3 regions of the Sphingobacterium sp. MYb388 genome follow, and region 2 is predicted to be linked to each of the others. Evidence: riboswitches for the same ligand, from Rfam matches in the RefSeq annotation. Region 2 holds a riboswitch; each other region holds the start of a gene.
What was found. A riboswitch is a leader RNA that binds a small molecule or an ion and turns the genes downstream of it on or off. The one in region 2 is predicted to bind S-adenosylmethionine.

Region 1: linked by a shared signal. The riboswitch ahead of metE (5-methyltetrahydropteroyltriglutamate--homocysteine S-methyltransferase) and the one ahead of WH188_RS21510 (hypothetical protein) in region 2 are both predicted to bind S-adenosylmethionine.
Region 3: linked by a shared signal. The riboswitch ahead of metF (methylenetetrahydrofolate reductase [NAD(P)H]) and the one ahead of WH188_RS21510 (hypothetical protein) in region 2 are both predicted to bind S-adenosylmethionine.

What each region holds. Positions count from the first base shown of each region.
Region 1 covers NZ_JBBGYV010000012.1:63,817-71,565, forward strand. The annotation lists gene WH188_RS24605 (DUF4833 domain-containing protein) at 223-750, opposite strand; gene metE (5-methyltetrahydropteroyltriglutamate--homocysteine S-methyltransferase) at 893-3,205, opposite strand; SAM riboswitch class I at 3,361-3,465, opposite strand; gene WH188_RS24615 (phosphatase PAP2 family protein) at 3,541-4,308, opposite strand; gene WH188_RS24620 (response regulator transcription factor) at 4,371-5,060, opposite strand; gene WH188_RS24625 (sensor histidine kinase) at 5,120-6,952, opposite strand; gene WH188_RS24630 (hypothetical protein) at 7,076-7,567, shown strand.
Region 2 covers NZ_JBBGYV010000008.1:240,118-247,866, forward strand. The annotation lists gene WH188_RS21495 (DUF6266 family protein) at 373-1,005, opposite strand; gene WH188_RS21500 (hypothetical protein) at 1,410-2,255, opposite strand; gene WH188_RS21505 (class I SAM-dependent methyltransferase) at 2,726-3,352, shown strand; SAM-I-IV-variant riboswitch at 3,441-3,534, shown strand; gene WH188_RS21510 (hypothetical protein) at 3,570-3,833, shown strand; gene WH188_RS21515 (S9 family peptidase) at 4,153-6,237, shown strand; gene WH188_RS21520 (MlaD family protein) at 6,278-7,231, opposite strand; gene WH188_RS21525 (N-acetylmuramoyl-L-alanine amidase family protein) at 7,301-7,749, opposite strand, start outside.
Region 3 covers NZ_JBBGYV010000003.1:622,211-629,959, reverse strand. The annotation lists gene WH188_RS13055 (protein O-mannosyl-transferase family) at 1-2,473, opposite strand, end outside; gene metF (methylenetetrahydrofolate reductase [NAD(P)H]) at 2,640-3,596, opposite strand; SAM riboswitch class I at 3,657-3,762, opposite strand; gene rimM (ribosome maturation factor RimM) at 3,929-4,456, opposite strand; gene WH188_RS13040 (30S ribosomal protein S16) at 4,590-5,111, opposite strand; gene WH188_RS13035 (UvrD-helicase domain-containing protein) at 5,460-7,749, shown strand, end outside.

The DNA of each region.
Region 1 (7,749 bases), on a different contig from region 2:
GAGGATAAACTCAATAGATTGTTTCTGAGATGAGATGAATAACACGTATATCCTTCCCCTGAATTAAAGAAGGGTATACGTTTAAATATTATGATGCAACAACGTCAAATAAACGCCTCATTTTCTTTTTCAATCAAATGATGTAAACTAATTAAATAAAAAATCTAATGCATTAAAGAGTTGAATATGACAGTAGGCAATGGGATTGGCGCCTAATGTCAACTATGGTATCAATTTCTCTCGTACTTTGGTACCCCTGTGGTCTGTGCCGTAAAATATGAGATATTCAACTTGCGTCCCTAAGCCTGAAGTTCCCTCTTTTTGTTTGATGAAAATACGATGGAGATTAAATTTGTGACCATTTAATGTGGTTTCCACATAAGGCTTTCCTGCTTTATCCATCTTGAGATATAAGGGTTGATTTTTGTAAGACACAATCTCAAACTCAAATGTATTATTGCCTAGTTCTTTTGTTATAATACCGTAGGCAAATTTTTGTTGGATACCAGTTAAAGGTTTAATTTCTCCTCCTTTATCATATAAAATCCGATAGTTATTGATAGGATTCTTGTTATTGAAATGCTGTTTATCACTCATATTTGCTTCATAAACATAGGTGTTATGACCTTCGCTATGTTGTATATAAAAAAGAGTGTTTGATTTGAATGGTGGAGTGGGATAGCCCTCTTGTGCAAAGGTATAGATTGATACAAAAAACAGAAAGTATAAAAGACAAGTGAAAGTTTTCATGATATACACTTTTTTGATTAGGGTAAATTTAAACTTTCTATATTAAAGTATTAAATAGAAACTATTATTTTTTTACAAAAAAAAGATCCTGAAGTGATTTAACTTCAGGATCTTTTATATTTATAATTCTAAAAATCTAAACTTATTCAGCTCGCAAGATTTTAGCAGCTTCAACCATAGCTTCTAAGGCAGCTTTAGTCTCTGGCCAAGCACGTGTTTTTAAACCACAGTCAGGATTTACCCAAAGTTGTTCAGCTGGAACTACCGCTTTTGCTTTACGTAATAATTCAACCATCTCTTCTGTACTCGGAACACGAGGAGAGTGAATGTCATATACACCTGGTCCAATATCGTTTGGATATTTAAAATCTGCAGCAAATGCATCTAATAATTCCATTTGCGAACGTGAAGTCTCGATAGTAATTACATCAGCATCCATTGCAGCAATATCTTCAATGATATCGTTGAACTCAGAGTAACACATATGGGTGTGAATCTGTGTATCGTCATCTACATTCGAAGATGAAACTCGGAATGAACGTACAGCCCAATCTAAATATTGTTGGTGATCAGCTTTACGTAATGGCAGACCTTCACGAATTGCAGGTTCATCGATTTGGATAATTTTAATACCTGCTTTTTCTAAAGCTTGTACTTCATCTAAAATCGCTAATGCAATTTGGTAAGTTGTTGTAGAGCGTGGTTGATCGTTACGTACGAATGACCATTGTAAGATCGTAACCGGCCCCGTTAACATTCCTTTTACTGGACGGTTTGTCAGGGTTTGAGCGTATGAAGACCAACGTACGGTCATATCAGCAGGACGGTAAACATCACCATAAATAACTGGAGGTTTTACACAACGTGAACCATATGACTGAACCCATCCGTTTTTAGTGAAGGCATAACCTGCTAATTGCTCTCCGAAGTACTCAACCATGTCATTACGTTCGAATTCACCATGAACTAATACATCGATATCCAATTGCTCCTGAAGACGGATTGTTCTTTCTGTCTCTTCTGCGATTTCTTTATCGTATTGTTCTTGAGAAATTGCGCCTTTTTTCAAATCAGCTCTCCATTTACGAACATCTTTAGTTTGTGGGAATGAACCAATTGTCGTTGTTGGAAATGCTGGAAGATTAAATTTCGCTTGTTGTGCTTCTTTACGAGCTAAGAAAGTAGATGTACGTTTAGCATCATCATCAGTGATATTTGCTGTACGTTCTTTAACTTCAGGCTTGTGGATTAAAGAAGATGTACGACGGTCTTCCGCAGCAGCCTTATTGGCTTCGAAACGCTCAGCGGTTTTTGCATCTACTTCGCCTTCAGCTAAGATCGCTAAATCTTTTACCTCTGCTAATTTTTGCTTAGCAAATGCCAACCAATTTTTAACTTCTTTAGGCAATGACTCTTCATTATCTTCATTGTCTAAATCGAAAGGTACGTGTAATAATGAACTCGAAGGTCCTACTAATACACGGTCTTTGCCTAAAGCATCAACAGCTTTTTTGATTTGTGCTAAAGATTTTACGTAATCATTTTTCCAAATGTTGCGACCTTCAACTACACCCAAAGAAAGTGTTAATGAAGCCGGAACTTTGGCTAATATAGTGTCGAGTTGGTTTTCACCTCTTACTAAATCAACATGAACTGCGTAAACTGGTAAGTTTAGAGCTGTTTCTTCGTTGTCACGTAAAGCCTCGAAATAAGTCGTTACAATAATTTTGATGTCTTTAGCAGCAGCAGCTAATTTAGTAAATACACGAGTGTATAGAGCACGTGTTGCATCATCAATATCTAAAGCTAAAAATGGCTCATCAATTTGTACATATTTTGCACCAGCGGTAGCCAATTTAGTTAAGATTTCTTCATATACAGGAACCAACTTATCGATTAAATCGATACGGTTGAAACCAGATTCTTTTTCTTTACCTAATAATAAGTATGAGATCGGGCCAATTAACACAGGCTTCGTTTCAATACCTAAAGATTTTGCTTCATTATATTCATTTAAGAATTTCTCTGAAGTCAATTTGAATTCTTGATTTTTCACGAATTCAGGTACGATGTAATGGTAGTTGGTATCAAACCATTTTGTCATTTCCATTGCCGTTACGTCAACGCCATCTTGCTGGAAACCACGCGCCATTGCAAAGTAAAGGTCCAAATTGTATCCTTTATCTTCGTTATTTAAAAGTGATTGATATTGTGCAGGGATTGCACCTACAGTTAATGTCAAGTCTAAAACTTGGTCATAAAATGAAAAATCATTGGAAGGAATCAAATCGATGCCAGCATCTTTTTGAGTTTTCCAGTTGCCTTCACGGATTTTCAGTCCAGCCTGCAATAATTCTTGCGCGCTGATTTTTTTAGCCCAATATGCTTCATTGGCCTTTTTCAACTCGCGGAAGGCACCTACACGTGGGTAACCTAAGTTGTTCGTTAGTAACATAAATATAAAATTATTTTATTTGTTCAACCTTAACGAAGCAAGAAATTAGAAGGATTTTTTTATTCGAAATAAAAAACGATCAAAAATTCTTGAATCTATTTACTAAATTTTTTGATTGCTTTTAGAGAGGAGGGCACAAGATATATTTTGTGTCTAGCTTATCATTCCCACTTTTTGATGGGGTAGAATGTAGCACCTTGTCAATCGACAGGTTGCTAAGGCTTCATTGGGTCTATTCCCTCTGCCTTTCTCTATAAGCGCTGTAAATATCGGAATTAGTTTTATAAAAACAAATATTTTGTAACTTTTATATAAAAATGATAATAAACCAAGGTTTAAAATTGGAAATTAGCAGACAAACCAATTTGTTTTCCATTGTAAAATGGTATTGCCATCGTTAGGTAACTTGTTTTTTTTGATTGCAAGTGTTTATCAAATAATGGTAAGAGCCAGTATGCAATTTTTGTTCCCATAATACCAATACCAGCTCCCATGGCGACGTCAGAAAACCAATGTTTATGATTATACATTCTCAGGTAACCTGTTCCCGCCGCAATTGTATAGCCTGCAATACCATACCAAATGGATTGATCTTTATATTCTTGCCATAGAATTTCTGCACCGGTAAAAGGTACAGCAGTATGTCCTGAAGGAAAAGATTCTTGATCTGCGCGATCGGGTCTCCAAGTAGGTGTCGTTTTTTTTATGGTATATACTGCTGATAAGGTGATTGCATGGGCAATCGAACTTACCACTAAGCGTTGTTTTAAATTGTGCTTACTTGGTATTCCGAGTAAGTCAAGCCCAAAGACCGCTGCAGAAGGAATGAAAACACTAACATTATCAAGTTTAAAGGTTTTGGACGGATCATTATTAATTGAATTGTTTATTTGTTGATCCTTATGTTTGAGGTATGGGCTATTTAATGAGATTACTCCGTAAGTCATTAAAGCCGCAGGAACTATTAATTGCTTATAATTTATTGGCTTAGCATTGGTTTCAAAATCTTGATTATCATTTTGTAAAGTATCTTTTTGCGCATAAAGCGATGTAGAAGAGCAAAAGATTGAAAGGATTAAAAAAAATGGAATCGATAGTTTCATTGTTGCAAGATAAACAAAAAGAGATGTTTTTAACATCTCTTTATTATTCTAGTAATTGTGTATTAGCTAACCAATAATTTATAGCCTTTTCCATGTACATTGACAATTTCAACTTTGGGATCATCTCGTAGGTATTTTCTCAATTTGCTTAAGAAAACGTCCATACTCCGGCCTGTAAAGTAATTGTCATCATGCCAAATTTTTAAAAGGGCTTCTTCTCGAGTCAGTACATCATTCTTTTTTAGACAAAGTAGACGTAATAATTCCGCTTCTTTCGTTGATAGTTTTTGTTGCACACCTTTATGCGCAATTTGTTGACTTGTATAATCGAAGAAGTACTCTCCAATCTCAAATTTATCGCTTACAACCTGATCATCTTTCTCTCTTACAACACGCTTAAGCAATGCATTTATGCGAAGGAGTAATTCTTCCACTCGAAATGGTTTTGTGATATAATCATCGCCACCAAGTTCAAATGCTTCTGTTTTATCTTCCATCATACCTTTTGCAGTAGCAAATATGATGGGGGTTGTTGTATTTATTTTCCTGATTTCTCGGCCTACTGTAAAGCCATCTTTCTTGGGCATCATGACGTCTAAAATGCAAAGATCATAACTGCTCTTGCGAAATTGATTGACAGCTTCTTCACCATCTGTACATAAGGTGACATCAAATTTCCCTTTAAGCTCTAAATAATCTTTTAATAAATCTCCTAAGTTTGGATCGTCTTCTGCTAATAGTATCTTCTGCATATTCTTATGGTTTTGTTCGAATATTGATGATAATATACGAAATTAATATCGTTTTAAATTTAATTTTTTATGGGTAATAGAATGTCAAACTGCGTTCCCTTATCTTTATCGCTTTTTACTTGAATTTTACCATTCATTCTTTTAATAATATCATAAACATATGATAGTCCCAATCCAAAACCTTTTACGTTGTGGACATTTCCTGTAGGAATGCGATAAAATTGATCAAATATTTTTAATAAATGATCTTTTGCCATTCCAATCCCATTATCAATAATTGTAATTTGAATACTTTCTTTTGTATTTTTGGTTTTCACAATTATGTGTGGATTATCTTTACTGTATTTTATAGCATTATCTACCAAGTTGAAAAATACATTTGACAAATGAAGTTCATCTCCTACTACAATATCATTTTGTGCATCAAAGTGATGTTCAAATTTGCCACCTACTTTTTGTATTTGAAGTTGCATGCTGTCTAATACTGCTGAAAGCAGATCATTAATGTGAATAGGTGTTTTTTCTAACTTTAATGTTTCTTTTTCCAGACGGGCAATATCTAATACTCGTTCGATATGGTTACCTAATCTCACATTTTCATCATATATAATATTTGCAAGACGCTTTACTCTACGCTCATCAGATATGATCTCTGGATCTCGCAAGGATTCACTAGCTATCATAATTGTAGCAACAGGTGTTTTAAATTCGTGCGTCATATTGTTGATAAAATCAGTTTTCATCTCTGAAACTTTTTTCTGTTTGAATATGATTAATAGGGTATATGCAAAACAGCCAATTAATAGGAAAAGCAAAGCTATTGTAGGGAGCAATAGATAACTCATATTATCAACAATGATAGTACTTTTTCTAGGAAAATAAACGCTTAATCTTCCTGGAGGAGAACCAATATCTCCTTTAAATAGAGCTGTTGAATAACGAGTTATTTTATTTGGTTTAATAATATTATCGATGGTTTGTACACTGAAAACGATATTACTGCTATCGCGAACTTCAATATTAAAAGGATAATTGATATCTCTTTCTGCAAGTTCCTCTTTTAATAAGTTTTGAATGAGATTAATATTTAAGCGCTCTCTAAATGGGCGTTTGGATAGCTCCATTCCAATAGCAACATCTTCAATAAGACCGCTTCTTTTCCCGCCAATAGCTGCGATAGTATCAAATACATTTTTACCAGTTCCAATCAAATTCTGACCGCTCATATTTTCCAACTTATTTTCAAGATCTACTATTTTCTTAGCAATCTGTTTATTGAATCTTGGAGGTAAAGTCGCAATTTTATACTCAATTGCTTGCTTTAAGATAGGATCTATTGTTGGTATAACGAATCTTGCACTATCATCTTTTGCATTTTCTTTTGGTAGAAATTTGGTTGCTCCAATTTCTACATATTCTTTTATGACATGATCAGGACTGTTGTATTTGATGACGTCAATGCTTAATACATTTTCTTTACTTTTTCTATTGATGTAAGTCTCATAAAATGAATTTTCAATAGATACAACACTAGGAAATGTTTCTTTTAGTTGATCTTCAGCTTCTTTAAATTTTTCTTTTATGGCATATTGATCAGCTCTTAAGTTTTCCAGATCTCTTTGCATTTTCAATTGTTCAGCAAGATGCCTTTGCTTCTCCTGCTCAAATTGATATTTTTTGATATTGGTTTGCTGTTGCACTTTTGCAAAATCAATTACCTCCCGACGTTCTATTTTACCTGCGACTGCCGTTAAGGAAGCATTGACCGATTCGTCAAACAATTGTGATTTTTGACGATAGGATTCTCTGATAAAATAAAATTGCATAGCTGCCACTCCCAGTAATGCTAGGGTCATCAAGCTAATAATTAAAACTATGCTACTTTTCTTCATTTGTTACAAATATAGGGATGCTTTATTTGATTTAATTGCTTTTAACAATGTTTAACAAGCTTAATGTTTCATTATGAAGGATTAAGCTTTATTTTAGATAAATATTTTATAAAAATACTCGATATGAAAAAGATATTAAGTTTAGTTTGTTTCTGTATTTCATTTTTTGCAACACATGCATATAGTGTATCCAGAGATACATCAAGTGCTAAGTTTGGTACAGAGGGTAATAAATACGGATCGAAAAATTTTGATTTAAAATTGGAGCCCAATTCGGATGAACGTTTTAATGTAGTAAAATCGAATAGTCTGCCAATAGATAGGGAGGGTGCAGATTTGAATATGAGAGGAAGTCGCTACAAGTCTAATACTCCGGTGTTAAAGATTCCGACAGATCCAAATGTTCATTATCATATGCAACACAAAAAAACTGACATTGACGATGCAGCTCCGATACCAAATTCTTTTAAGAATGCTATCCCTTTAGGAGACAGTGGCAATTCTAAACTTGAGAATAAGCCTGTTCAACCTTTATATAAATTAGAGTTTTTACCCGATAGCCTGATGCATCGTCATGACTCTCCACTCAAACGTAATGGATATAAAGCTAAATGAAGATAATTAAACCATATTTTATTGTTGCTTAAATTTTGACGGAGCTTTATTTTACTTGGTTTTTAGTTAAAAATATAGGTTCATATAAGGCAATGGGCAAACAACAACAATTAATTAGTCGCTAATTGCTATATATTGGCTATTCCTTAGATTTTGAAGTAAAGGAATTTCAGTAAATCTTG
Region 2 (7,749 bases):
TAATGGTCTATTACCTTGACCGTTTCTATGACATAACTTATACTATAAAATGGCTTACAAGATCTAGAATGAGAAAAACCTCGTATTTGGGTAAAACACAATAATGAGCTATTGTATTTTTTGCAAATGAATTTAACCACGATACAAAAATAAAAATAGGTGTTATGACTCCCGTGAATTGGAGACAACAATAGATGTTTATAAAACCACCATCACATTCAAAGAAAACTATTGGGCCAGATGAGGCAATACGACAGAAGCATGTAGTAATAACTTTATTAACACTTTCTGTCCATGATATGCTATTGTAGCTAAAAAGTATTGGACAGAAAATGTTAGTTATACTTTGATCAGGCAGCATAAAAAAACTTCTTATACGCATCCTCCATATACAGAATCTGAGAATTTATCATGTAGCATATCGTAGAAACCGACATAGATGTGGACCTGATCTTCTTTAATAGAAAATTGTGTGTGTTCCCACAACATTTTTCCATCCGTAGAGATTGCTGCTCCTTCATTCCAAACGCAGGACTTTTCAATTACATAAGCGAGTACAACGACTGCAGTAGGATAACCCTTACAGGCATCTGTATTCCATTCGACATACAGCTTATTGTCCCTACGTTCCACATTAATAAGCTGTGGCGGGACCATATCACCTCGAAATACCAACACTTTCTCCGGATTAACATAGGGCACATTTTCGGTGTCATAATCAATTGCATTGTGGAATAAATAAGATTGGGCCGATTGAAAAGTTCCGATACGACTGCCTTTGGGGGCAACGTTTTTATAGCCAAATGCGATCGGAGCTTTAAGGTGTCTCAGAAACTGGGATACTACCTTCATACGCATCCGATTAATAAGCGTCAATTCGCTAGGAGCTCTTTTCACAACTTGCGGAAGAGACCGAATAATAGCCTGACCGTTTAATTCATAACCTACAATGCTTCCGACTTTACCCGAAAAAGGTCCATTTATCCCACCTTTTAAAATTGCCATAATGGTTTATTTATTTGAAAATTGGCTACAACAAAATATGCGTTTATATAAGTAACTATCTCGCAATTATAACTTGGTAAAAGAGAGATTGTATTACCGCGGCTTAAACTCTAAAATACCTCTATAAACTCTTAAATATCATTTATACATTTCTTAAATATCATTTATACATTAATATAAGTTATTAACCTACAGAAGTTTTACTACGGTATATTTTACCTTCAGCTTCACTCCATATTAAGGTAAAGCATTTCCACTACATGCCCATATATTAAATGAAAAACTAGTACACTTTAAACTTTGATCCAAAGGACCTCACAAATGCACTTGATTAATATCAGACGCATTGTAATTATAAAAGACACATTTATTCAGGTGGCCTATGCTACATTTCATTGAGCTACTCAGTCCATTGACGACATATAAAAAGGTAATTCGACACTTTCTTTAACTAAACGGCCTTCATCAAGTATATCCATAACGATTATACCTTTGTAATACGGTTTATTGTATCTTTCATCCGATACTTTTTGGATACTGGTAAATTTACCCCTCGTTTGAAAACGCTTCCAGTTTTGATCAAGGGATCCATAAGATTCCTCCAACATAAACAGTCCGGTATATTCCCAGTACTTAACACTGTATAATGGATTAGTGTCATCAAAGTCAATCTCCTGGCCTACCAATTTTGAAATATCGCTTTCCAGCTTCAAATTTATAAATTGACCAGAATTGGAGTGAGCAACATATGTATAGTAGTTGTACTGGTCCGATCTACCTGGATTAACAGTTGATTTAGTAGAAGATGAGTACATAGAGAAAAAATTAAAAGCAGATTTCACTGTCATTACATTAAGGATCAATGCTTCGCACGGTGCATATTCAATGGCGTGCAGATCTACTTTACCAGTCAGTACTCGTTCTTGCTCATTGTTTTTATAAACTTTTCCACTAAAAGAAAAAGATAATCGACCACCTGCTTTTTCATATTTAAAATCCGCGATTTGAAAAGATTTCTCTGGCTGAAGATGTGGAGCAAAATAGTTACCATCAGCTGAAGAATTTTGTTTGAAATACTGAACCTTGGCTAATGCTCCATTAGAAAGTAAAGTTAATTTCAATTGTGAATAAGTACCATCAGATTCCTTTACGCTCGTAATAAGATTGATCTGTCCACAATTGTCCAAATTATAGTCGTACTTCACTTTTCCTTTGACAGGATGATTATTGTCAGAGAAGACGATACTCATGTTTGATAGGGGATCAATTTCTTCTGATTTCTTGCAACTAACAATAAGCAGTGTGCAAAAAAATAGCAATAAAAGCAGATATTTCTTCATTAAATCAATATTAGTTTCATTAAAATATTAAAACATTTATGTACAATATATTTTACAATTTAAAAATAACCAAAAATTAATTCAATATCAAATTTAATTTTCCTAACGAAGAGATAATATGTTAATAACAGTGTAACTTACTAAAGGTTTATCCACCCTTGTTGATGGGTGGATCGTCAAGTATGCTTTTATGTCTCGTTCAGCCAACTAAGTTTTGATAAAAATAATATTGGCAGTAAATTTGAAATTATCTTGAAACGGCGAATAATAAAATGAAACAAAACAAATATGATGATCCTAGCTTCTTTGAAAGCTATGGAAAGATGCAACGTTCTATAGATGGTTTAAATGCTGCTGGAGAATAGCATGTTTTACAGAAAATGTTACCCGATTTCCAAAATAAGAAAGTGCTTGATCTAGGTTGCGGATATGGATGGCACTGCATTTATGCTAAGCAAAAAGGGGCTAAAAATGTAATTGGAATTGACTTATCTCAAAAAATGATTGATAAAGCAAAAGAGCATTCCAAAAACTTTGAAATTGAATATAAAAAAATGGCCATCGAGGATATTAATTTTGACCATGAAGAATTTGATGTCGTTATTAGTTCACTTGCATTCCATTACCTAAAAGATTTAAGCAGTGTTTTTATGAAAATAAATCAAATTCTTAAAAAAGGAGGAAGTTTTGTCTTTTCAATGGAGCACCCTGCTTTTACTTCAAGAGCTGAACAGGATTGGTTTAAGGATGAAAATGGAAATCGTCTGCATTGGCCGATGGACAATTATCAGGAAGAAGGTCAAAGAAACACTCGATTTCTTGGACACGAGGTAACTAAATACCATCGAAATTTAGAAACTATCATCAACACAGTTATTAAATCTAATTTTGATATTCAACAAATATCGGAATCCAAACCTTCAGAGGAAGTTTTAAAAATTTATCCGGAAATGAAAGACGAGATGAGAAGGCCAATATTTATTATAATTGCTGCCATAAAGAAATAATAATCGGATCGACATCATTCATAAAATTCTCATCATGAATTAATTATTTTAAAATAAATTTTGAAACAAAATAAAATCTACTAACTTTGTAGAGTATTCAGAATTGCACGTTGCAATACCAACCGAGTTACATAACCGCGGTGGTAAATTAATATGGGTTTCGACCAAAAATATCTGGATACAGTTTATGGTTTAATCCTTTAAATTTTTAAATTGTATGTCAACACCAAATCTTTATCAACATTTACTGGAAAAATTCAGTTATTATTCAATCAACGAACTGATACAGCTCAACAATGATACGGTATCGGAAAAAGGTTGGGGTTCTTCCAAATCTACATTCCGCACTGCGCTCATAAGTACTTTTTCTAAAAGAGGGCTAGATCTTTCCAACATCATTTCTAGAGAAGATGGTTTTACTTCCGTAAAGTATGTCGCAGTAAGATTAGAGGAAAATACGCTTATCCCGATTCTCCAATAAGAGCAAAGACAGCTTTAAAATTGCGTATTCACTCAGCGCTAAAAAGGTTAAATAGCCCTTCCTTTTTGAGCACTGAGTGAAGCTTTTTTTATCCAACTAATTCTATATAATTTTCAGTCACTAATATCAATGGTATGCTTTTTTTAATGCGTTAAGATAGTATTTTATAATTTCTCCAATTCCCTTCAATAGTTTAACACAAAGTGATATCGCGTCATTCTGAACAATTCCTTCACCTTGTTTTCTTTCTCCAATACTTTATTTAATATGTTAAATGATCTTAGATTTTGTATCTTGCCTGTTCATATTCGTATTCTTTATGAAAAAAAAATCTTTAATAACGCTTTCCATTTTATTATGCGCTTCGGCATCAATAGCTCAGGAAAACAAAGAAACCAAAATGGTTCTTAATATGGAAAACACCACAAAAGCACCATTAGATCCGCAGACACTTTGGAAATTAGGCCGAGTTTCTGGAGAAGGAATTTCAACAGATGGAAAAACTTTAATATATGGTGTCTCTAATTATGCTATAGAAACAAACAGTTCGGAAAAAAACCTTTACACATTATCCCTAGAAACAGGTAACACAGCTCCTCTAACAAGTGAAAAGGGCGGCGAGTCTGTTGTACAGATTACAGAAAATGGCGATATCATTTACTTGTTCAAAGGGCAACTTTGGAAAAAGAATAGATATAAAGGTGAAGCTATACAATTGACACACAGCGAAACTGATCTAGAAAATGTAAAACTCTCTCCAAATGGTCAATATATTTTATTTAGCAAAGCAGTTTTAATCAAAAAATATCACAGTACCGACAAATATCCTGATTTACCAAAATCTGACGCTTATGTTTTTGACAATCTTGACTACCGTCATTGGGACACGTTCAATAATGGAAAATTCAATCATCCATTTGTAGCCAGCTATAACAACGGTAAGATTGGCGAAGCAATTGATTTATTGCAGGATGAGCCTTTCTATAGCCCTCAAATGCCATTTGGCGGTTCTGAAGATTTTGAATGGACACCAGATAGTAAAGCTGTGCTATATGTCAGTAAAAAAAGGTTTGGAACAGCGTATGCCGTGAGTACAAATACGGATATCTACCGCTATGATCTTACTTCTAAGCAAACAACAAATCTGACTGAGGGTATGAATGGCTATGATACCAACCCGACTTACAGTCCAGATGGAACTAAGTTAACTTGGCTAAGTATGAAAAAAGATGGTTACGAAGCCGATAAAAATGATATCATTATTTTCGATAAAGCATCATCTCAGCGTTTAAATCTTACTGCACATTGGGACGGCACAGTAAACTCTTTCATATGGAGCAAGGACAATCGTAAGATTTATTTTGTGGCACCATCCAAAGGTACCGTACAACTTTTCGAACTGACTGTTCCTACTAATTTAAAAAACAAATCTTTAGCATCGATTAAACAAATCTCTGAAGGAAATTTTGATATCACAGGAATTGTGGGACAGGTAGCCAATCAGTTGATCGTAACATCAACAAAATTCACAAGAGCTACAGAGATTTACAAATATGACTTAGCGAATAAAACGTTAACGGCATTGACGACTGTCAATGATAAAATGTATGCTCATATCAGTGATAATAAAATTGAATCCAGAATTACAAAAGCTTCTGATGGCCAAGATCTTTTTTCTTGGGTAATTTATCCGCCAGATTTTGACCCAACAAAAAAATACCCAACGATTTTATATTGCGAAGGTGGCCCTCAGTCTGCACTGACCCAGTTTTACTCATTCCGTTGGAATCTACAGCTTATCGCTTCTCAAGGTTATATTGTGATCGCTCCAAATCGTCGCGGGATGCCTGGCTGGGGAGTCAAATGGAATGAAGCAATATCCAAAGATTGGGGCGGACAGCCTATACGGGATTATTTATCTGCCATTGATGATATTTCTAAAGAGAAATATGTAGATACAACACGTCGTGCTGCTATCGGTGCTAGTTATGGTGGTTATTCAGTATATATGCTAGCTGGAGTACATGAAAATAGATTTAAAACATTAATTGCACATAACGGCTTATTCGATATGAGAAGTTGGTATGGTACGACAGAAGAATTGTTTTTCGCGAACCACGAACTAGGCGGTCCTTATTGGGATAAAGCAAATGTAAAATCATATACCGAATTCAACCCTTCTGAATATGTTGACAAGTGGAATACACCAATATTAATCTTTCAAGGAGGTCATGACTACCGCGTGCCGATTGGCCAGGGACTAGGTGCTTTTCAGGCTGCACAATTGAAGAAAATCAAAAGTAGATTAGTTTATTTACCCGACGAAAATCACTGGGTGCTATCAGGGCATAATGCTCAGGTATGGCAAAGAGAATTTTTCGGATGGCTGAAAGAAACCTTATAAATTAAAAAGGCTTGAAGTTTACCTTCAAGCCTTTTTAATTTTATTTCTCCTGCTCTCCCTTTTTACCAAAGATGGAAAGCTTAATGTATTTTCCCGGCTTCTCTTTAATATCTTTCATCAGGTGATCAAGGCTTTCTGAAGCATTATTCAAATTATCATAGAGCTTATTATCATTGATCAATAATCCAATTGAACCCTGCCCTTTGTTGATCTTATCTACGATTGTTTGGAAGTCTGTCATAGCCATATTAGCTTTATCCATAGTTTGTTGGAAATCTAATTTAGCTGCTTTATCTGTTACAGTATTCAAATTGGACATGATAGCTGTGATCTGACCGCTATTATTTTTAAATGTATTGGTAATAACTTCAAGATTAGAGATAATCGTGGTTAATCTTTTACGTTCCGAACCAACCAGACCTTCTACATCTTTCGTAATTAGCTCCACATTTTTTAAAGATGTTGAAATACTATGAACACTTTGCTTAAAGTCTTCTTGAAATTGATCGTCCAAAACAGAATTGACAACTGTTAGTACAGAATCTAATTTTATGGTGATGGTTTCAACTCTTTTCTGAATAGGCTCTACTTTGTCCATTATATTTGCCTGAATACCTGAAGCTAATGTTTCACCATCTTTAGCCATTTCTGTACTATTGCCCATATCAAATACAATTGCTTTTCCACCCAGGAGATCTGTACTTGCTATACGTGCAACGGTATTTTTCGGAACTTTGTATTCGGCTTTAATTTTAAATTCTGTGAGAATGCTTCCATCTGGTTGCAATGTCATCTTAGAAACACGGCCAATCTGATATCCGTTCACTAATACAGGCTTAGAGGCTGTAAGACCATCCACTGCCTGATAAGATGTATAATAGGTATTATCACTGCTAAATACATCATTACCTTTTAAAAAGCTATATCCTATAAATAATAATGTTACTGCTATTACAGCTAAAATTCCGACTTTAGTCTCGTTTGATATTTTCAAAATAATATTTCCTTAAGGTGTTTTTATTGAACTCAATTTATCATTTAAACAAGACAATGGCAAATAAGTTTATCTTTCTACGCTTTTTTTGAATGCGCTGATTGCTGAGACTAAGTTTTGTACGATCTCACTTTGTCCTTCATCCGATAGCATATAGTCTTCTTCTGCACGATTATTTACAAAACCAATTTCGGTCAAAACCGCTGGCATTCCTGCTTCTGCTAATACTGCCAATCCCTGTTCAAGAATCCCTCGGCTTACTCTTCCTGATTTAACATATTCTTGTTGCATCAGATTTGCTAATTTGACACTTTTCTCGCGGTATTGATTTTTCATCAAAGAGAAGATGATATAACTCTCTGGATCTTTTGGGTCAAATCCCTGATAATTTTCTTTATAATTCTCCTCTAATAATAGGGACGCATTTTCACGAATGGCAGCAGTCTGCTCACCTAAGCGATGTGAACCTGATACAATTGTTTCTGTACCTCTTGAGGATCTTCCTGGTGCAGAATTAC
Region 3 (7,749 bases), on a different contig from region 2:
TTGCTTCTATAGGCATCAACCGTTTGGCAAACCCTTCATTAACCATGTATTTATCCAATCCCATCAAACTTTCAGCGGGTACCATTCCTGAAAAATAAATTGGTCTTTTCCAATTATTATTCACAAGAACAGACATCAAGCCTAGATCTGCGCGGGTGACGTAATCATTACCAAAAGTCCACTCCATTTGTTTTGGGATCTCACTTTCCCATTCTTGAGGTACGACTTTATTTCTAATGACATCTTCCTTATTCACGGCAAGCTTCAAGCTTTTTGTTGGCAGAAAGTTTTCATATTGTCCGTCTCTCATTTGAAGTTTGTTATCATTACTATCTGATAATAAAAAATCCAACAACAAGTTTATATCTGTAGATCCTGCTAAATTCAGATCATGGTAAGGCAAAGATTCTCGAAGGCCTTTTGCCACCTTTTCATTCGGTATCGTGATCGGCAATCCTGCGGCCTGATAGGTACCATTTTTCACCTGGCGGAAATACCAGTCAGAAGTCAAATAACTGATCACCACTATTCTAACATCCCGCCGAACACCTTCTACTTCTTGTAAATACCATAGCGGAAAAGTATCATGATCACCGTAAGTAAACAGGATCGCATTGGGAGCACAGGTTTCTAAATAATTTTTCGCCATATCCCGAGCTAACGATTTCTCCGATCGATTATGATCATCCCAATTTTGACTAATAAGAATCAATGGGCCAGCTATGAGACATAATGATGTAGCAAGCAGATTTGCATTTCTTTCATTAATATATTTTTTAAAAAATTCAGAAATAGCAAATACACCTAATCCAATCCAGATTGCGAAAGCATAAAATGATCCTGCATAAGCATAATCACGTTCACGTGGTTGCAAAGGAGATTGATTTAAATAGATAACGATGGCCAATCCTGTAAACATAAATAAGAGACTAACAACAGTTGCATCTTTCTTGTTACGTTTAAAATGCCATAGTGCACCTGCGAATCCAATTATTAGCGGAAGGAAAAAATAGGTATTCCGAGATGGATTATGGATCATTTCATCCGATAATTTAGATTGTCCACCTACATGTAAATTGTCGATAGCCTTAATCCCTGATAACCAATTTCCTTCTGTTAAAGAACCGTGTCCCTGCTGATCATTTTGCCTTCCAACAAAGTTCCACAGGAAATAACGTGCATACATATGCCCCACTTGATAGTTAAAGAAGAATTTCAAGTTGTCAGCAAAATTTGCTTTTCTTCCTTCTTCAATACCTAAATAACCTTTATAAAAATATTGATGATAGGGTTTTTGACTGTAAATCCTTGGGAAAATGGTTTCTCTATCAAATTGATAACTTGCGGCTCTTTTTATTGAAGTATACTGGTGGTTGTCTTTTCTATAATCAATACGTTCATTGATACCTATGGGATTTGCATCAAAATATTGCCCTTTTATGAGTGGCTCTGATTCATACTGTTCTCTACTTAAATAACCCAAGAAAGAAAATACGTTTTCAGGATCATTATTATTTAAGGAAGGGTTAGCATTAGCCCTTAGCAATACCATAGTGAAAGAGCTATATCCTAATAAAATAAAACAAGTTGCCAAAATCGCTGTATTCAAAATAACTTTTCCTTTTCTTATGGAGTAATATATGCCATAAACTAATGCCGATAAGATCATTATGATAAAAACGAATATGCCCGAGCCAAATCCTAATCCAAGTGTATTGACAAAAAACAAATCAAACTTGGCAGCAAATTTAATAAGGTACTGGATTATTCCCCACAGAATAATGGCCAATATTCCTAGTCCAATAAACAATGCTTTACTAATTCCCCAAAACGTTGTACGATCAGTTTTCTTAAAATAAATAATAAGTGCTATCGCTGGAATAACTAATAGATTCAATAAATGAACTCCTATTGAAAGTCCAATAATATAAGCGATGACAATAAGCCAACGATCTGCATGCGGTTTATTTGCACGGGCTTCCCATTTTAGAATTGCCCAGAATACGACTGCTGTACATAAGGATGACATCGCATAAACTTCAGATTCTACTGCTGAATACCAGAATGTATCGGAGAAACTGTAAGCTAAAGCTCCCACCATGCCTGCTCCCATTATTTTAATCAGATGATTTTTATCATTGGATTGATGATCAGATTGGATAATTTTTCTTGCTAATGCTGTTATGGTCCAAAACAAAAACATAACTGTCAAACCACTGCATATAGCAGAACCCACATTCATCCAAAATGCAATCTGAGCTAAATTTCCTAAAGCAAAATTTGAAAATATATTCTGCAACATTAGAAACAAAGGTGCTCCAGGCTGATGAACAATCTGAAGTTTATATGCTGATGCAATAAATTCACCAGTATCCCACCAACTTGTTGTTCGCTCTGCTGTGATAATGAAAACGGATGTTGCTATGATGGCACATAGCCAACCTAACACGTTGTTTACTTTCTTATAATCCATGAATGATTCAGGTTTAATTGATTATTTGATAAATCAAATTAATTTTCAATTAAATATAATAAAAAGAGATTTCATTTGAGGGTGATTAACTTTTTTTAACAAAAATCGAAACGCATAAAAAAGCCTGCTATAATGTGATAGCAGGCTTTTTTATACGATATAAGTCTTAGAATAACTTTTCTACAATACTTTTAGTCGGTCCAGGATTACTCATGGTATAAAAATGTAAAACTGGCGCACCAAAGTCAATTAATTCTTTACATTGTTGTACCAACCACTCTTCTCCGACTTGTCTCACGTCTGCATTATTTTTACATCCGGATACTGCTTCACTCAATTCCTCTGGAATATCCAAATGAAAAATTTTCGGAAGCGTAATCAGTTGTTTTTTTGTTGTCAATGGTTTTAAACCTGGTATAATTGGAATATGAATATCATTTTCCCTGCACTTATTGACAAACTCTTTATATTTTTCAACATTAAAGAACATTTGTGTAACAATAAACTCAGCCCCCATCTCAACCTTCTTTTTTAACCATTTAAAATCGGTATTAAAATTTGGCGCTTCGAAGTGTTTTTCAGGATATCCTGCAACGCCAATACAAAAGTTGGTCTTTTCTGAAATCGCAATATCCTCATGTAAGTACTGTCCTTGGTTCATATCGGCAACCTGCTGTAAAAGATCTGTTGCAAATGCATGACCACCTTCTGTTGGTATGAAATCAGGATCGCCTTTTCTTGCATCACCTCTCAATACGAGCACATTGTCAATACCCAAGAAGTTCAAATCTATCAAAGCATTTTCAGTTTCCTCTTTTGTGAAACCACCACAGATAAGATGTGGTACAGCATCCACTTTATACTTATTCATAATAGCGGCACAAATTGCAACAGTCCCTGGACGTTTACGATAAGCCACACGTTCTAATAAACCGCTCTCGTGCTTCTTATACATGTAGTCTTCTCTATGATAAGTCACATCGATAAAGGGAGGCTTGAATTCCATAAGTGCATCCATTGTTTTAAAAATACTTTGGATACCTTGCCCCTTAGCTGGTGGCAACAGTTCAAAAGAAAACAAAGTTTTTCCTTTGGCATTACTGATATGATCAACGATTTTCATTAATATTTTTTAAAGTGATTTTGGTTGGCTTACATCGAAATGCACAAGTGGACTTGTTTCAACTTATCTTTCCCAGCTCTGAGTTGGGGTAGAATGTAGCACCTTATAAAATAACAGGTTGCTAAGGCTTCATTGGGTCTATTCCCTCGGCCTTTCTCTATAAGCATCGGCTAATATCGGCAATAGAAATTTATAATCAAAATAATATTAAGGTCATGCCTAAAAAAATGCCCCAATAAAACGTTTATTAAAATGGATTTCTTTAAATAAAAAAGAGTTACTGCATATAACTACAGTAACTCCTTTTTATTAATCTGTATATCGTGAAGACTTTAAATCTCCTTATATAGCTCAACCAATCCATCTGGTAAATCAACCTCTAAAACTTTATCCTCTGAATCAATTCCTAGCATAAGATCGTCATTTAATGGGAACATCAATTCTTTTCCATTAAAGTCTACTGTTGCTATAAATTGCTGAGGCATTTCCTGTACATGTTTAATCTCTCCTAATTCTCCATGAACTTCATCAATCACCAAGTATCCAATTAAATCCGTATATCTAAAATCATCAGGATCACGCTCTGGCATTTTATCATTTGGAAGGTATATTTTCTTACGCACTAAAGGTTGTGCTTTATCAATATGATCGACGTCTTCTAAATTTAAATAGGCTGTACTATTTGATTGGTATTTGATATTGTCGACAAAGTAAGGCACTAATTTTTTATTCACTTCAGCAAATAAAACATCAAAGTCTAAATCTTGATAATCTTCAAATTCAAAAAAAAGCTGAAGCTCACCTTTTAATCCACGTGTTTTGCTAATATAACCGATGTAAAAACTTTCTTCTATGGTCATGTTCTAATTTGAAAGTGCAAATTTAAAAATATAAATATATAAATACAGTACTTCGTAGGTATAGCAACTACATTCTTAAAAAAAAGCCGGATCAAAATTGAACCGGCTTTCTTGATACTGTATGAAAGAAAAATTAACCTTCAGTTTCTTCTGCAGCAGGAGCTTCAGTTTCTTCAGCAGGAGTTTCTTCTACAACTGGCGCATTTTTAGCGGCAATAGCAGCAGCTTTTTCTTCTTTTTTCTTAGCTTCAGCAGCTAATGCAATTTTCTTAGCTTCAGCTTTAGTAGTTGCTAAACCGTCTTTTTTACCAGCAGTTCTTGCATCATTAGCTTCAGTCCAAGCTACAAATTTAGCTTCAGCAGCTGCTTCATCAAATGCACCTTTTTTAACACCGCCTAATAAGTGTTTTTTGTATAAAACACCTTTATCCGAAAGGATAGTACGAGCTGTGTCAGTAGGTTGTGCACCATTATTCATCCAATCCAAAGCTTTGTCAAAATCCAAAACGATAGTCGCTGGATTTGTGTTCGGGTTGTAAGAACCAATACGTTCGATGAATTTACCATCACGTGGAGCACGTGCATCTGCTACTACTAGGTGGTAAAAAGGACGTCCTTTTTTACCATGTCTTTGCAATCTGATTTTAGTTGCCATGTTTTTGTGTTATTTATGTATTCAACATATCCCCCGTGCTACATGCAAGAGGGGACGCAAAGATACAAAGGATTATTGGAAGTTAAAAACTAAAAATAGAAGTCAACTTCCACAGAATAAGAAAGATGACAAATAAGCGTCATTATATACCATTATGGCCAAATTATTTCATGCACACCGTCTTAGTCTTACAACGAAACAAATCATAGATGCCATCTGGATGATACAAATTTATATAGGGAATTAATTTGTAATTTTGCCTTATTTCTAAAGGTTCCGTACGCATTAGCAATTTTGTCTATTCAAATTAATAAGCGTATTTTCATCCTTCCAAATCAAATTGAATTCATGTCATCGATAGCGCCATTAAAAATATTAAAAGCCTCAGCTGGTTCAGGCAAAACATTCAGCTTAACTGTCCATTACCTGACTTTATTACTTTCAAAAGAAAACAGTTATCGTGAAATATTGGCCGTCACTTTTACTAATAAGGCGACCGCTGAGATGAAGGAAAGGATCTTATCTGTTCTAAAAGGATTAGCACAAGGTGACAAAAGCCGAAAAATCGATGATTATAGACGTTTATTGTTGACCCAATTTCCATATTGGAGTACGACTTCAATTCAAGAAAAAGCACATCGTGTTTATCGTAAAATCTTACATGATTATAGCCATTTTACCATCAGTACCATTGATGGTTTTTCGCAAAAAGTGATTCGAAGCTTTACTTACGAACTCAATTTAGATGCTGCTTACAAGATTGAAATGAATACAAGTAAGGTGCGGCAGGACCTTACTGTCATGTTAAATCAACTTCTGGATCAACGCCCTGATTTATTGGAATGGATTATTGAATATGCGGAAAAGAAAATTTTAAATAATGAAAACTGGAACTATCGTCGTGAATTAACCAATCTAGCGAATGAGATATTTTCTGAAAACTTTAAAGAGTTTGACAAACACCTCCTATCGCAAGATTCGGATAAAGTGTTCAATACCTTAAATAAAGAAATTGAAAACTTTACAAAAATATTCCTAGAAGCAGTTCATGAGGAAATAAAAAGTTTTGCAAATACTTTTAAGGCATTAAATATGGATTCTGCTGACTTAAAAGGAAAAAGTAGAAATCCGATTTACTCGCTTTCTAATTCAAAGAACAACGTATTCAAACAAAGTACTTCTAAACTACAGGAGATCATTGGTAAATATGTAGAGCTCCTAGATAAGGAAGATGCATTTTTAGATGGCAAAAAAGAAGTTAATTACGGACTACAGCAGGCACTTTTACCTATCTTAAAAAATTTCAAAATATTACAGGATAAATTAAGTACTTATATCACATATGAGGCATTCCAAAAGAATTTCTACTACCTCCGTCTTTTAAAAGAAATGAGTGATTTGTTAGCGCAATGGCGAAAGGAAAATAATGCACAATTAATTTCCGATGCGCAGATCCAATTGAATAAGCTTGGGCTAGATCAACATGGAGATCCTACTTTTATTTGGGAAAAGATTGGAAATCGCTATCAGTATTTCTTGTTCGATGAGTTTCAGGACACTTCCCGCATTCAGTGGAAAAATTACAGTCCTTTATTGATTAATGCCCTTGGGAATGCATCGGGAGAATTATCCGAGCATTTAATCGTTGGTGATGTTAAACAAAGTATCTACCGTTGGAGAAATGGAGATTGGCGAATACTATTGGAACAGGCTGAAAAACAAGTAGCAGATGCCTTTCATATTTCAAACGAGCAGGAATTACAGGAACTTGTTGAGAATGGCTCGCTGGATGTAAACTATAGAAGTCTTCCAAATATTATTCATTTCAATAATTACCTATTTGAGACAGTACCTGATCATATCCAACAGTTACTTAATGAACATATTGCTACTAATCTTACTACGGAAGGACAAACATGGTGGCAGGAAATGGGATATGACCACATGATTAATAAAGCCTACGATGGTGCGTCACAAAAGGTTCCAGAAGCAAAGGTCTTAGATGAATCACAAAAGGGTTCTATTACCATCAAATATTTTGATGTAGAAAATAACGTGAGAAGAAACTCACAAGTTGAAAATCTTACTGTATCTTCCTTATGTGAACAGATTGAAGAATGGATTACTTCGGGCAGATACCAAGCTAATCAAATCGGAATCCTTGTACGATCGAATAAACAGGCGCGATTGATTATCCACGAATTAATGAATTATAGAAATGAAAAACAGTTACATTTTGAAGTTATCTCTGGAGACGCACTGGCATTAGAGGCTAACGAAGGTATTCAGCTGTTGATCGAAACATTAAAAGCATTTGTTTTTAATACGGATAAGCACATTTTATATAAAGCTAAAATCACACATCTTTATCATATTATTCAAAAAGAGCAAAATTTCAATGCCGAAGTCTGGTTGAAATTTAAGGAAAATGATGTTCTTAATTTAAATGAGGACCTCCCTAAGGATCTGATTGAAAATTGGGAAAATTGGCAAAAATTACCCTTAGTTCACCTCGTTGAAAAACTTATAGAAGTTTATAGTTTAACCTCATTACACAACCCACATTTGCCTTATATTCTTGCATTCAAAGATATGATCGCTAATTTTTCTGCAAATGGGGAACGCGGAATTAACCAGT